3 regions of the Shewanella zhuhaiensis genome follow, and region 2 is predicted to be linked to each of the others. Evidence: predicted binding sites of a transcription regulator. Region 2 holds the regulator's gene; each other region holds the start of a gene.
What was found. The regulator LexA, encoded in region 2, represses DNA repair genes until DNA is damaged. The targets are predictions, from matches to a motif close to TACTGTATNNNNATACAGTA.

Region 1 (4,245 bases), on a different contig from region 2:
ATTGACAGCAGTCCACCGCCACCGACCACGGCGTCGATAAATCCAGCCAGGAGCCCGACCGCCGCCAAAATGGCCAGACTGGTCGGGTCAAGCAGTAAGTCCAAATTCAATCCTATTCAATGACCCGGCGGTACGGTGGCAGGGCATCGAGCAGCGATTTGCCATAACGTTTACTCACCAGACGCCGATCCAAAATGGTGATCCTGCCATAGTCCTGCTCTTTACGCAGCAAACGGCCGCAACTTTGAATGAGTTTACGTGAAGCATCGGGAATGGTCAGCTGCAAAAACGGATTACCACCTTTGGCCTTGATGTACTCGGCATGGGCCTGCTCCACCGGTGAGGTGGGCACAGCAAAGGGCAGTTTGGTCACGATAAGGTTGGTGAGATAATCACCGGGCAAATCGAGACCTTCCGAGAAGCTGCCTGTGCCGAACATCAGTGATGGTTTGCCTTCATCACAGCGCTTCTTGTGGCTTTCCAGCAGCAGCTGGCGCGGCGCATTGCCTTGAATAAGCAGCGGAATTTTAAGTTTGGGGCCAAGGATCTCTGCCACTTTCTCCATTTGCCAGTAAGAAGCAAACAGCACCAGGCTGGCCATCTCATTTTCGGTCAGCTTTAAAATGTGCTCCGCCAGCTCTTCGGTGTAGCTGTCGTCGGTGGGCTCGGTGCGCATTTTCGGCAAATACAGGGTCGCGTTATTCTCAAAATCGAAGGGCGATTGCAGCGCCAGATAACGGCTGCCGTCGTGGAGCGACAATCCCACCTGATGGGCAAAATAATCAAACTGATTCAAGGCCCTTAAGGTGGCACTGCACAGCACCACACCGGCGGCTTTCTCCCACAGCATGGATTCGAGCATAAAGCCCACTTCAATGGGGGAGGCGCAAAACAGATAGTCCGGCAGCTTTCCGGCGGATAACAGTTCAATCCAGCGCGCTGTGGGGGCGCCTTTTTTGCTGTCTTCCTTGGCCATCATCTTCCACAGTTTGTGAAGGTTTTCGAGCCGTTGCAGCATAAAACCGGTTTCGGTTTGCAAACTGTCGGCCTGATGGCGGGGGATGTCGCCATCTTTGATGGCCTCGGCGAGCAGCAACTGCATCTTGTTGAATTGCTTGAGCGCACCGCTGCTGGCTGTGGTGAGGTTTTCGGCGTGACGTTTCAGCACCTCAGGCAACTCGCCGTTGTTGAAGCGCAGGCGGTTTTCCGGGTTATCGAATTTGGCGCGCTCGCCATCGCAGTAGTGGGCCACCTGATTGAGCATGCCCACCAGATCGCCCACATGGTCCTGCATCGCCTGCGCAGGGGCGATGATGTTGTTGCTTTTAATCTGGTTTTGCAGTTTGGCGGCAGTTTTACCGATTTTCTCCAGCCAATCAGCGGCCCCCCTCAGGGTTGCCTGAGCGCTTGAGAAATCGCGGGCCACCACCGGCAGGTGATGGGCTTCGTCGATAACGTAAAACATCTCTTCGGGATCCGGCAGGATCACCCCTCCGCCCAGTTCCAGATCGGCAAACAGCAGGCTGTGGTTGGCAATCAGCACATCCCAGGTGTCTACGTCTTCCCGCGCTTTGTGGAACGGGCAGTTGCGGTGGCTGGCATTTTGCCGATGGCATGAATGCTTGTCGCAGGCTATTTGTTGCCACAGATGGTCCGGCAGCGGCGTTTCCAGGGTGTCGATTTCACCGTTCCACAGCCCTTTATGGTAGTCCTGATGCAGTTTTTGCAACATTTCAACCTGCGCGGTATCGGGTTTGGTCTGCCACATGGCCATTTGGGTGCCATTGTTATCGCCAATCAGCATCTCGAGCTTGGCCAGGCACACGTAGCGCTGGCGGCCTTTTACCAAACCAAAGCGGAAATTGAGCCCGGACTGAGCGAGGAAGAAGGGCAGATCCTGATGCAGCAGCTGCTCTTGCAGCGCTACGGTGGCAGTGGCAATGCACACCTTTTTCTTGGCGCTCAGCGCCAGCGGAATGGTGCCGAGAATGTAGGAGAGCGACTTACCGATACCCGTTCCCGCCTCAACCACGATAATGCGTCTGTGCTTGTCGTATTCCCCTGCCAGAGTCTTGGAGATCTCGGCCACCATATAGTTTTGCTCGCGCCGGGAGCGGAAATTCGGCAGCGCGGCAGCGATGTCCTTATAGATGGCACGAACTTGGGTTTTAACTTTGTCTGGCAGCATGGGGCTCTCTACAGGCGCGATAATGCTGTACATAATAACAGTGATTGCTTAGGCTAAGAACCCTGCATCACTCGAATATGGCTGTTTTTTGCCCCATCACCATGAATTCAACCCACGCTGCCCCAGGTTCTGAGCCTGAGCTTGAGCTTGAACCAAGTTCAGACGCTGCCAATCGCAAAGCACAGCCTGCACAGCTTGTGAAAGGACGGGTGCTGACCCGAAGTGTGATGCAGCGCGGCGGCGAAACAGTACTTGAGTACTTTGTGAAAACGCCCACCGGGCCGCTGCGGGTGGAAGTGCCAGAGCAAAAGGTGCTGGCGTTTTGCCCGCAGGAAGACGCTCCGGCGCTCACAGCGCAGTTCAGCGCAGAAGATGTCAGCGCCAAACCGCTTGAGCTTAAAAGCTTTGATATGCGCAGTGTCAGTGGCCTTTATTGCCGTAATCCCCAGGTGATGCGCCGACTGAATGCCCGTGCCGCCGAGCTGGATATCCCCCTTTATGAGGCCGATATCAGGGCCGAGCAGCGGTTTCTTATCGAGCGCTTTGTCGCTCTCGATGGTGAGTTCTATGGGCAGTTTTCCAAAGATAACAAAAGCTTTGTTGCATCCAGAGTCAGAAATGCACCGGCGGAAATTGCGCTAACGGCGGTGTCGCTCGATATCGAATGTAGCTTCAGTGGCGAGCTGTATTCCATCGGGCTATATGGCGACTGCGAGCCATTGGTGCTGATGGTGGGCGCAGGCGCCTTTGGTCCGGCCACATTGACGCATACCCACAATGGCGAGCCTCAAAACGTACCTGTTTTGTGGGTGGCCGATGAACTGGCGCTGCTGCTGGCACTGCAGGATTGGTTTTATCGGGTGGATCCGGACGTGCTGCTTGGCTGGTCGGTGGTGACCTTTGATTTATCCCTGTTATGGCGACGCGCCAGACACCATGGCATACGTCTTAATATCGGTCGTTTCGGCCGGCCCCTTGGCTGGAAGGTGGAAGACAAACACAGGCCCGAAACTCTGGATTTACCCGGCAGGGTGGTGCTGGATGGCATAGATTGGCTTAAAGCGGCTTTTTATCAGTTCGACAGCTTTGCCCTGGACGCGGTTGCCAATGAAATGCTCGGCGAAGGCAAAGCCATCCATAACCCGCAAGACCGAGGTGAGGAAATTACCCGGCTGTTCAATGAAGATAAGCCGGCGCTGGCCTATTACAACCTCACCGATTGCCGTTTGGTGTGGGATATTTTTGCCCATACCGATTTGATTAATTTTGCGCTGGAGCGGGCGCGGCTTACCGGGCTTGAGTTTGGCCGGGTAGGGGCGAGTGTAGCGGCTTTCAACCATCTGTATTTGCCCCACCTGCACAGGGCCGGGTTTGTGGCGCCTGTGATGGCCAAAGAGCCGGGGCCGGACAGCCCCGGCGGCTACGTAATGGACTCGCTGCCAGGGCTTTACCGCAATGTATTGGTGCTGGATTTTAAAAGCCTGTACCCATCGATTATCCGGACCTTTTTGATTGACCCCAAGGGGCTGGTGCTGGGGCTTGCCGAAGACGTGCAGGACACAGTGCCCGGGTTTCGCGGCGCCCGCTTCAGTCGCCGCGCCCCTATTTTGCCTGAGCTGATTAAAACCCTGGCGCAGCGGCGCGAACAGGCCAAAGCCATGGGTAATGCCCCCATGTCGCAGGCAGTAAAAATCATTATGAACTCGCTGTATGGGGTGCTTGGCTCCCGCGGCTGCGTGTTTCACGATTATCGTCTGGCAAGCTCCATTACCCTGCGGGGCCATGAAATCATGCAAACCACCCGCAAGTGGATTGAGGCCGAAGGCTATACCGTGATTTATGGCGATACCGACTCGACCTTTGTGTGGCTGGGTGATGAAGCGCCTGATGCCGATGCCACCGGCAAGCGTCTGGTTGAGATGGTTAATCAGCGCTGGCGCGACACCCTGGCCGATACCCTGAACATAGACAGCCACCTCGAACTTGAGTTTGAACGTCACTATCACAGGTTTTTTATGCCCACACTGCGCCATTCCACTGAGGGCAGCAAGAAGCGC
Region 2 (4,245 bases):
GAACCCACCAAGAGTGGATAACATCGTCGGAAGTCATCAGAAAACGGACTTTACGATTGGTGGGCAGTACCAGAGGATTGTCGACTTCCAGCAGGTAATGCTCGCCCTTGGCTTCAGCACCTTCAATTTGCGCGCGGGGAGTAGCAAGAATGCTGTAGAAACCGAAGTCATGGTCGAAGTAATCGTAGCGCCATTTCCATTGGGAACCTGTGACTTTGATGGTCAGCTCAGCATTGGAAGGATCTTCCATGGCAATCAAGGTTTTGGTGGCCGGAATGGCCATGCCAACCAGGATCAGAAAGGGTACCAGGGTCCAGGCTATTTCTACTTTGGTACTTTCATGGAATTGGGCGGCGACGGCGCCCTTGGATTTGCGGTGGTTAATCATGGCGTAAATCATGGCGCCAAAAACCACCACACCTATGGCGCAGCAGATGTACAGGATGGTCATGTGCAGGCCATAAACCTTGCCACTGATCTCCGTTACGCCCTGCGTCATGTTTAGCGGCATGTCAGCCGCAAGGATTGGCGGGGCCAATAAAGCCGCCGCGATACAATACAACCAATGCTTCACAAGACATCTCCTCTGTCAATTGCATCAAGCAACTACAAAGAAAAGTCACACAGTAAGTCTCTGCTCTATGCAAACTCTTCAGTTCCCACAAAAAGCAACGATGACTTCAAAGTGCATTGGCGGTTTGATTGTTGATTAGGTATTTACAGCTCTCTTAACCACACTTGCACCTACAGCTGAATATATCGGTCAGATCCGCATTACCCATGGCGCAAGCCTCAGATACTGCGACGACATAATCGCCAGATATAACAAACGAATCGTTGTTAGCCTGAACTACATTACTTGCAGTTTAAATATTGATCAAGATCACTTTCTTTTCTAATTATCTGAAAAAATTATCGAAAAAAAGCCCCGAAAACGGGGCTGAAGGGGATGAAGCTGTGATTAGTGGAATTGGGCCGGGTGCCTGAGTATGGTGTTTGGCTCGGTTCTTCCTGGCAAGTTGTTGGCATGAGAGTGAGTATTTACATTTTCAAAAATCACGCCGAGGGCAACGGCATTTCGGGCAACCAGTTCAAGGCGGCGCTTGTCTCTGGCTTCCAGTGCATTGGTCCAGCACAGTACCGCGCTTGAAGTGCCATTGGTCAGGGCTTTTTCCATCGCCCAAAGAGTTTCAACTTCGTCCTTGGCATGCACCAGCAATACTCTGTCCATACGAACACCAGCCTGAGCCAGCATGGCTTTAAGGCCAATGTTCGGCGGGCTGATAAGTACAATCCAGCGACCTTCCAGGCTCAGGCGAGCCAGTTCCGGTGCCAGGTTGGCTAATTCATCACGCCCCATGGAACAGGTTGAGCGGGTGAGCACCTGAGCCGGACCCATAGCGCTGCTTGCTGGGACATCTGTCCACAGGCCGGGATGGCGCGGTGCGTTGCCAAGGAGTTTGTTCATAGCCAGTCTCCGTTGCGGATAACCCCAACTGCCAGCCCTTCAATGGCGAGGCTTTGATGGGTCAGATCCACTTCAATGGGGGCAAAATCTTCGTTTTCGGCATGCAGATAAACCACATTGCCTTTCTTCTCGAACCGCTTCACGGTGACATCATCTTCAACCCGTGCCACAACAACCTGGCCATTACGGGCCTGATCCATTTTGTGCACGGCCAACAGGTCGCCATCGAGAATACCTATGTCTTTCATACTGTCGCCGCGAACCCGCAGCAGAAAATCGGCCTGCGGGCGGAACATATTGGGGTCGACCTGGTAATACTGTTCGACATGTTCCTGCGCCAGAATGGGTTCACCCGCAGCCACCTGACCGATAAGTGGCAGACCCGGATCGGGCTGATCTTCCAGCTCGTCACCGGCGAGACGAATACCACGGGAGGTGCCGGGCATAATCTCAATGCAGCCTTTTTTGGCCAACGCTTTGAGGTGTTCTTCGGCGGCATTGGCACTTTTAAAGCCAAGCCGGGTGGCAATTTCGGCCCGGGTTGGGGGCATGCCGGTTTCGGCGATATTGCGTTTGATCAGGTCCAGGATCTCGGCCTGGCGCGGCGTCAGCGGTCTCATGGGTGTTCCTGTTTTTCTATACAGTTACTGTTAGTATATACAGTATTTTGATCAGTGCAAGTATTAACCATTTTTCAGATTATTGGCGAAGGGATATGGCTGTCTGATATTCTATGCCGCTATTGATAGAAGCCAGGTCCCAAGAAAACAGCATGTCAGCACACGACTCTATTTGGTTTAAGTCTCTGCGTTGGATCCAGAAGCATCTGGTGCACACCATTGTGGTGCCGCAGGACCCCTTTGCCGATTTGAATCTGGATCCCGCCAGACCTTTGGTTTATGTGATGAAAACTGAGTCGGTGAGCGACATCGCCGCCCTCAATGAAATCACTGGCAAAATGGGGCTGCCCAGCCCTTACGAGCCGTTGAAACTCGACGGCGTGGAAACTCCCAGAATCGTTTGTCTCGAAGGCAGTAAGCCGCTGTTTGGCAAGCGCGAAAGCAACGAGCCTTTCCTGCAGACCTTCTTGCAATTGCTGGCGTTGCATCGTCAGCAAAAGGATCTCGATATTCAACTGGTGCCGGTAAGCCTGTATTGGGGCCGCACCCCAGGCAAAGAAGACGACAGCATGCGTGCTGCTGTGCTGGAGCGTGAAGATCCAACCTGGCTGCGTAAGTGTTTGATGATTCTGTTTTTAGGGCGCCACAACTTTGTGCAGTTCTCCCGCGCAGTGTCGCTGCGCAGCATGGCCGATGAACACGGCACCGATAAGCGTATTGCCCACAAATTGGCACGGGTGGCGCGGGTGCATTTCCGCCGCCAACGTAAAGTGATGACAGGCCCTGTGCTGCCGAATCGTCAGGCGATGTTCCATGCCCTGCTCAAGTCCGATAATCTCAAGAAGGCCATTGCCGAAGAGGCGGCCAGCAAAAAGATTTCCGAAGAAAAGGCCCGCGAGACTGCCATTGAATATCTGGATGAAATCGCGGCAGATTACTCCGACAGCCTGGTGCGTATAGCCGAGCGTTTCCTTACCTGGCTTTGGAACAAGCTCTATAAAGGCATCAGCATCAAGGGTGCCGAGCAAATTCGTCAGCTGCACCACGATGGACATGAAATTGTCTACGTGCCTTGTCACCGCTCGCACATGGACTATTTGCTGCTGTCTTACATCCTGTATTACGAAGGCATGGTGCCGCCCCATATTGCGGCGGGTATCAACCTGAACTTCTGGCCTGCCGGTCCCATGTTCCGTCGTGGTGGCGCCTTCTTCATCCGTCGCAGTTTCAACGGTAACAAGCTCTATACCGCGGTGTTCCGAGAGTATCTGGATCAGCTGTTTGCCAAAGGCTATTCGGTGGAGTACTTCACCGAAGGTGGCCGCTCCCGAACCGGTCGTCTGTTGGCTCCCAAGACGGGTATGCTGGCGATGACGCTTTCCTCTGTGATTCGTGGTATTGAACGCCCGGTGACTCTGGTGCCCGTGTACCTTGGCTACGACCATGTGATGGAAGTGGCGACTTATCACAAGGAACTGTCGGGTAAGAAAAAAGAGAAAGAATCGGTGTGGCAGGTGTTTGGGGCCATCCGTAAGCTTGGCAACTTCGGCCGTGGTTATGTGAACTTCGGTGAGCCTATAACCCTGCAAAACTTCCTCTCCGAGAAGGTGCCCGATTGGCGCGAGCAGGTTAGCGAAGATCCTGAGCAGAAGCCGAGCTGGCTCACCCCTGTGGTAAACTCCTTGGCCAATCGGGTGATGACCCGTATCAACAACGCCGCCGCCGCGAGTTCGGTCACCCTCTCGAGCATGGTACTGCTGGCATCTGAGCAAAATGCGCTGGAGCGCGGTCAGCTTGAGCGGCAGATTGACCTCTACCTGAACCTGTTGAAAACAGTGCCTTACACCGGCTATGCCTCGGTGACTGAGGGCAGTGGTAAAGATTTGGTTGAGCGCGGCCTTGAACTGAACAAGTTGGTGGAAACCCGTGATGAGCTGGGTTCCATCATTTCCATTGAAGATGGCCAAGCCATTTCAATGACTTATTATCGAAACAATATCATCCATTTATTTGTGATCCCGTCGCTGCTTGCCACCATTATGGTGCGTCATGAGCGGATATCCCGTGCCGACCTGCATGAAATGGTGGCCGAATGTTATCCACTGCTCAAGGCTGAGCTGTTTATGGGCATTCAGGATCTGCCAGCCTATGTAGACG
Region 3 (4,245 bases), on a different contig from region 2:
CTTTCGCAGCAGGCTTGGCAGCACGGCGTGGCTGAGCGTCTGGCTTGCGCTTGGGTTTGCGCTGTGCCTTGTCGGCGGTCTCGCCTTCAGCCTTGCTGCGCTCGGCGCGCTTGGCTTTGGCCTTGTCCTGACTTTCTTTCAGTGTAGCCTGTGCGTGGTCAATGTGTTCCTGCTCAAGCTCACCACAGGGGTTGCCGTCCAAATCGACGCGAACCGCACCGGCCTTGATGCACTTCAGGTAACGCCAGCTGCTGGTGTAGCGGCGCAGGGCCACTCGCAGCTGAGTCTTACTGACCTTAGAATCATCAGCCAACCTTTCAGCCAAATCTTGAAACAATCCGATCTTCAGTGGCTTGGCTTCCCCCTCGGCCACGAAGCACAAAGGAAAGGTTTCATATAAATACGCGAGAATCGCGTTGGTGTCGGTCAACTTTTCTGTTGATTCCATCTTTACTTCCACAGTTACTAGGTATGTCTGTCCTGCTTGCAAGCACTTGCAGAACATAGGTTATTCTTGATTGTCAGCCTCATTGGCCAACACACAAATTAGCATCTTCCGAGCGCATGCCAAAGCGTTAATAACCATTGTTAACAATTTTTATCATTCGCCGGGTATCTGCCTCAGGCGCACGCGCAAGCAGCCTATTATAGTGACCGCTTGGGCGATTGCGACTGGCATTTAGCGAAAACTGGCGACTTATTGACCGAACAAGGCCTTTTCGAAGGTACGAACCAGCGCTTCCAGGCCAGTTTGATCGGCTTCATCGAAGCGATCAAAGCTTGGACTGTCAATATCCAGCACAGCAATCACCTCGCCATTACGGCGCACAGGTACCACGATTTCGGAGTTGGACGCCGAGTCACAGGCAATGTGGCCGTCAAACTGATGCACATCGGCAATGCGCTGGGTGGTATCGGTGGCAGCGGCGGTGCCGCATACGCCTTTACCCCAGGGGATCCGCGTGCAGGCAACTTTGCCCTGGAATGGGCCAAGCACCAGAACCTGCTCCCGGCGCACATAAAAGCCCACCCAGTTCAGAGAGTCCAGATGTTCATTTAACAGTGCCGAGAAGTTGGCCATGGCAGCGACCATGTCGTCTTCCCCTGCCAGCAACGCCTCTGCCTGGCGGTTTAAAGTGTCGTAAAACGCGTGTTTCATGCTGTTTCCTGCAACCTGTTATTCTGCGTCTGCCTTTTTAGCAGCTTTTTTGGGTTGGACCGCTGGCTTTAGTGGCGCAGCGCCCTTGAGCAGCGATGATAAATCATCTTTGTTGGTCGCAAAATAGAACGCCAGTTTTTCGGTAGTCGCTTCATCCAGACCGCAGTCGGCATTGCTGATGAAAGGAATAAGGCTGTCAGCGATATCCAGCATCTTGTCGTAGGCATCAGCCTCCTTTTTCGATGTAAATGTCATCTTTTCAACCCCATCTCTGACCACCACATACTGTGTGATTACCGCCATGATAGCCCTCGCACTGTTTATTTATACAGTGATGAAGTGTCACAGTTTTTATCCGGAGATGCAAGTATTTAACGGGATCTGATACACTCGTACGCTGAACATTTCTCAATTTGATGGGAAAGCCGCTTTGAATGCGGCATTACGTCGGTAAGCCAACGGATCTGCTACACGCTTATATGCATCATGACGATATCGACAATTCGGTGATCCTCTGCCGCGCCTGCGACCTGGCGGTCCGGCGCCGTGCCCTGCCAAGCGGGGTGCGGGCCCTGTGTCCCCGTTGCCATACGGCCCTGTACGACACGCCATACTGTTCGGTAAATGGCATGCTTGCCCTGTGCCTTTCCGCCCTCGCCCTGTTTGTGCCCGCCAATTTATTCCCTGTGCTCGAACTGCACTTTTTAGGCTCGGTGCGAACTGCCACGGTAATGGAAGGCGCAATGGCCGTGATGGATTTAGGGTATTGGGTGGTTGGTGTCGCTGTCCTGGTCGCAGCCGTCATAGGCCCCGGGCTGCTGCTACTGTCGATTTTAGGCCAAATTTTGCTGGTAAAATCCGGCTTGCAACGCCCCTGGCAAAAACATGCTTATGCCTGGCTTTTACGGCGCCATGGGCTTTTCAGCCAACTGACCATGCTGGAAATCTACGTTATCAGCTTCTTAGTCTCAGCGTTTCAATTGTCTGATTTTTCTGACATTTACTTTGGCGTAGGCACCTTCTGCTTTACCATGCTGTTTCTGGTCACTCTGTTTTTACAGCGGGAGTACAACATTGAGCATATGTGGAGCCATTTAAAATGAGCGTTGGCCACGAAACCACCGGCAAGCAAATCGGCCTGTGTCAGTGCCGGGTTTGCCGTGAAACCAACCCCATCAGCGCCCCCAAGTGCCGCCGCTGCGGCGCCGACAACAGCGCCAGGGACCACACCAGCCTACAAAAAAGTTGGGCGCTGCTGATCACGGCCGCCATTTTGCTTATTCCGGCCAATGTCTACCCCATCACCACCCTGGTTAATCAGGGCCGGGTAACCCACGATACGATTTTCAGTGGCATCAAACATCTGGTGCACTCCGACATGCTGCCCATCGCGATTATCGTGTTTACCGCCAGTATTCTGGTGCCCTGGCTTAAGATTGTCGGCCTGGCAACCTATCTCACCGCCATCAGCTTTGACTTGCCGGTTTCCAAACGCAAACTGATGGCAGGGTTTCATATTATTGAGTGGATTGGACGCTGGTCCATGCTCGACCTTTTTGTGATTTCATTGACGGTGGCACTGGTGAACATGGGGCAATTGCTGGATGCCAAGCCCGCCCCCGCCGCCACCGCATTTGCCCTGGTTATCTTGCTTACCCAGCTTGCCGCCAAGGTATTGGACACTCGTTTACTCTGGGATCGACTGGAAGTTAAAAATGACAAACATTGAAGCCCCAAAGGTGGTAAAGAAGAAGCTCTTTTCGCCGGTCTGGCTCCTTCCCCTCGTAGCCATGGCCCTCGCCGCCTGGCTTGGGATTAAAAGCATTCGCGAGTCGGGGGTGGAGATCCTTATCCATTTCCCCAGCGCCTCCGGTATAGATGTGGGTAAAACCCTGGTTAAATATCAGGGCCTTACCGTAGGTAAAGTGACCGATATCGCCATGGACGAAGATCTGACAGGCGTGAATGTGACCGTGATGATGGACTACCGCTCCGGCCCATACCTGCGCGAAGATACCCAGTTTTGGCTGGTATCCCCCAAGGCATCCATCACAGGGGTGTCGGGGCTGGATGCGCTGTTCTCCGGCAACTATATTGCGGTGCAGCCCGGCAAAGGCGACAGCGCCACCAGCTTTGAAGCCCTGCGTGAAGCGCCGCCACTGGCGCCAGGTAATGAAGGCATTCTGGTGGAGCTGAGCACAGATAAGCTGGGTTCGCTGGATGTCGGTTCAACCTTATATTTTCGTCAAATCCCCGTAGGTAACGTTGTGAGCTACCGCCTCGAAGGCAATCAGCGCATCCTTATCGGCGCCTTTATTCAGCAGCAATATGCCCATCTGGTGAAGAAAGACAGCCGCTTCTGGAATGTCTCTGGCCTTAGCATTGATGCTTCTTTATCGGGTATAAAAGTCGAGAGCGAAAGCCTGGCCTCCCTGCTTGCCGGCGGCATCAGCTTCAGCACCTCGGACAGCGGCGAAAACGCAGCCCACGGCGACAGTTTTGTGCTGCACAGTAGTGAAACCGATGCCCTCGGTGGCACTACCCTCACCTTGCTTGCAGATAACGCCGATGGCCTTGGAGCGGGCACAGCTGTGCTCTATCGCGGCCTGGAAATCGGTAAAGTGGTGAAAACCGAACTCACCGACGCAGGTGTACGCATCAGCGTATTTATCAATCACGATCAGGGCCATCTGCTTGGCAGCGACAGCCGTTTCTGGCGTGAAGGAGCTGACGTCTCCTTGAGTGGCATCAAACACGCTTCGCGACTTATTACAGGTGATGTAATAGCCATGCTGCCCGGTGAAGGTAAGCCACAGGACAGCTATCCGCTGGAAAGCGTTGCACCTGACTTTATGTTTGCTGAAAAGGCGCGCTTTACGGTCAGAAGTGAGCGCAGTGACGCCCAGCAAGGCGCCGAAATTCGCTACCGTAACCTACCCATTGGCCAAATCACGTCAGTGAAACTCGCCGATGACTTTGGATCTGTGGTATATAGCGCCGAAATTCAGCCTGAGTTCAAACGCTTGCTGACTGAAGGCAGCTATCTGGTGCCCGAATCGGCCTTCAGTGTCGACGCCTCCCTGAAA

Region 1: dinG (ATP-dependent DNA helicase DinG) is a predicted target of LexA. The motif match lies at 2,212-2,231, and genes of this name have one in related genera.
Region 3: MJ923_RS19090 (YebG family protein) is a predicted target of LexA. The motif match lies at 1,474-1,493, and genes of this name have one in related genera.

Annotation. Positions count from the first base shown of each region.
Region 1 covers NZ_JAKUDL010000001.1:1,194,494-1,198,738, forward strand. Annotated here, with positions in the region: gene MJ923_RS05060 (TSUP family transporter) at 1-104, opposite strand, end outside; gene dinG (ATP-dependent DNA helicase DinG) at 113-2,188, opposite strand; gene MJ923_RS05070 (DNA polymerase II) at 2,290-4,245, shown strand, end outside.
Region 2 covers NZ_JAKUDL010000004.1:187,309-191,553, forward strand. Annotated here, with positions in the region: gene coxB (cytochrome c oxidase subunit II) at 1-574, opposite strand, end outside; gene MJ923_RS12805 (cell division inhibitor SulA) at 962-1,468, opposite strand; gene lexA (transcriptional repressor LexA) at 1,465-2,088, opposite strand; gene plsB (glycerol-3-phosphate 1-O-acyltransferase PlsB) at 2,241-4,245, shown strand, end outside.
Region 3 covers NZ_JAKUDL010000010.1:37,572-41,816, forward strand. Annotated here, with positions in the region: gene proQ (RNA chaperone ProQ) at 1-448, opposite strand, end outside; gene MJ923_RS19085 (GAF domain-containing protein) at 698-1,159, opposite strand; gene MJ923_RS19090 (YebG family protein) at 1,178-1,462, opposite strand; gene MJ923_RS19095 (paraquat-inducible protein A) at 1,639-2,262, shown strand; gene MJ923_RS19100 (paraquat-inducible protein A) at 2,259-2,888, shown strand; gene MJ923_RS19105 (MlaD family protein) at 2,875-4,245, shown strand, end outside.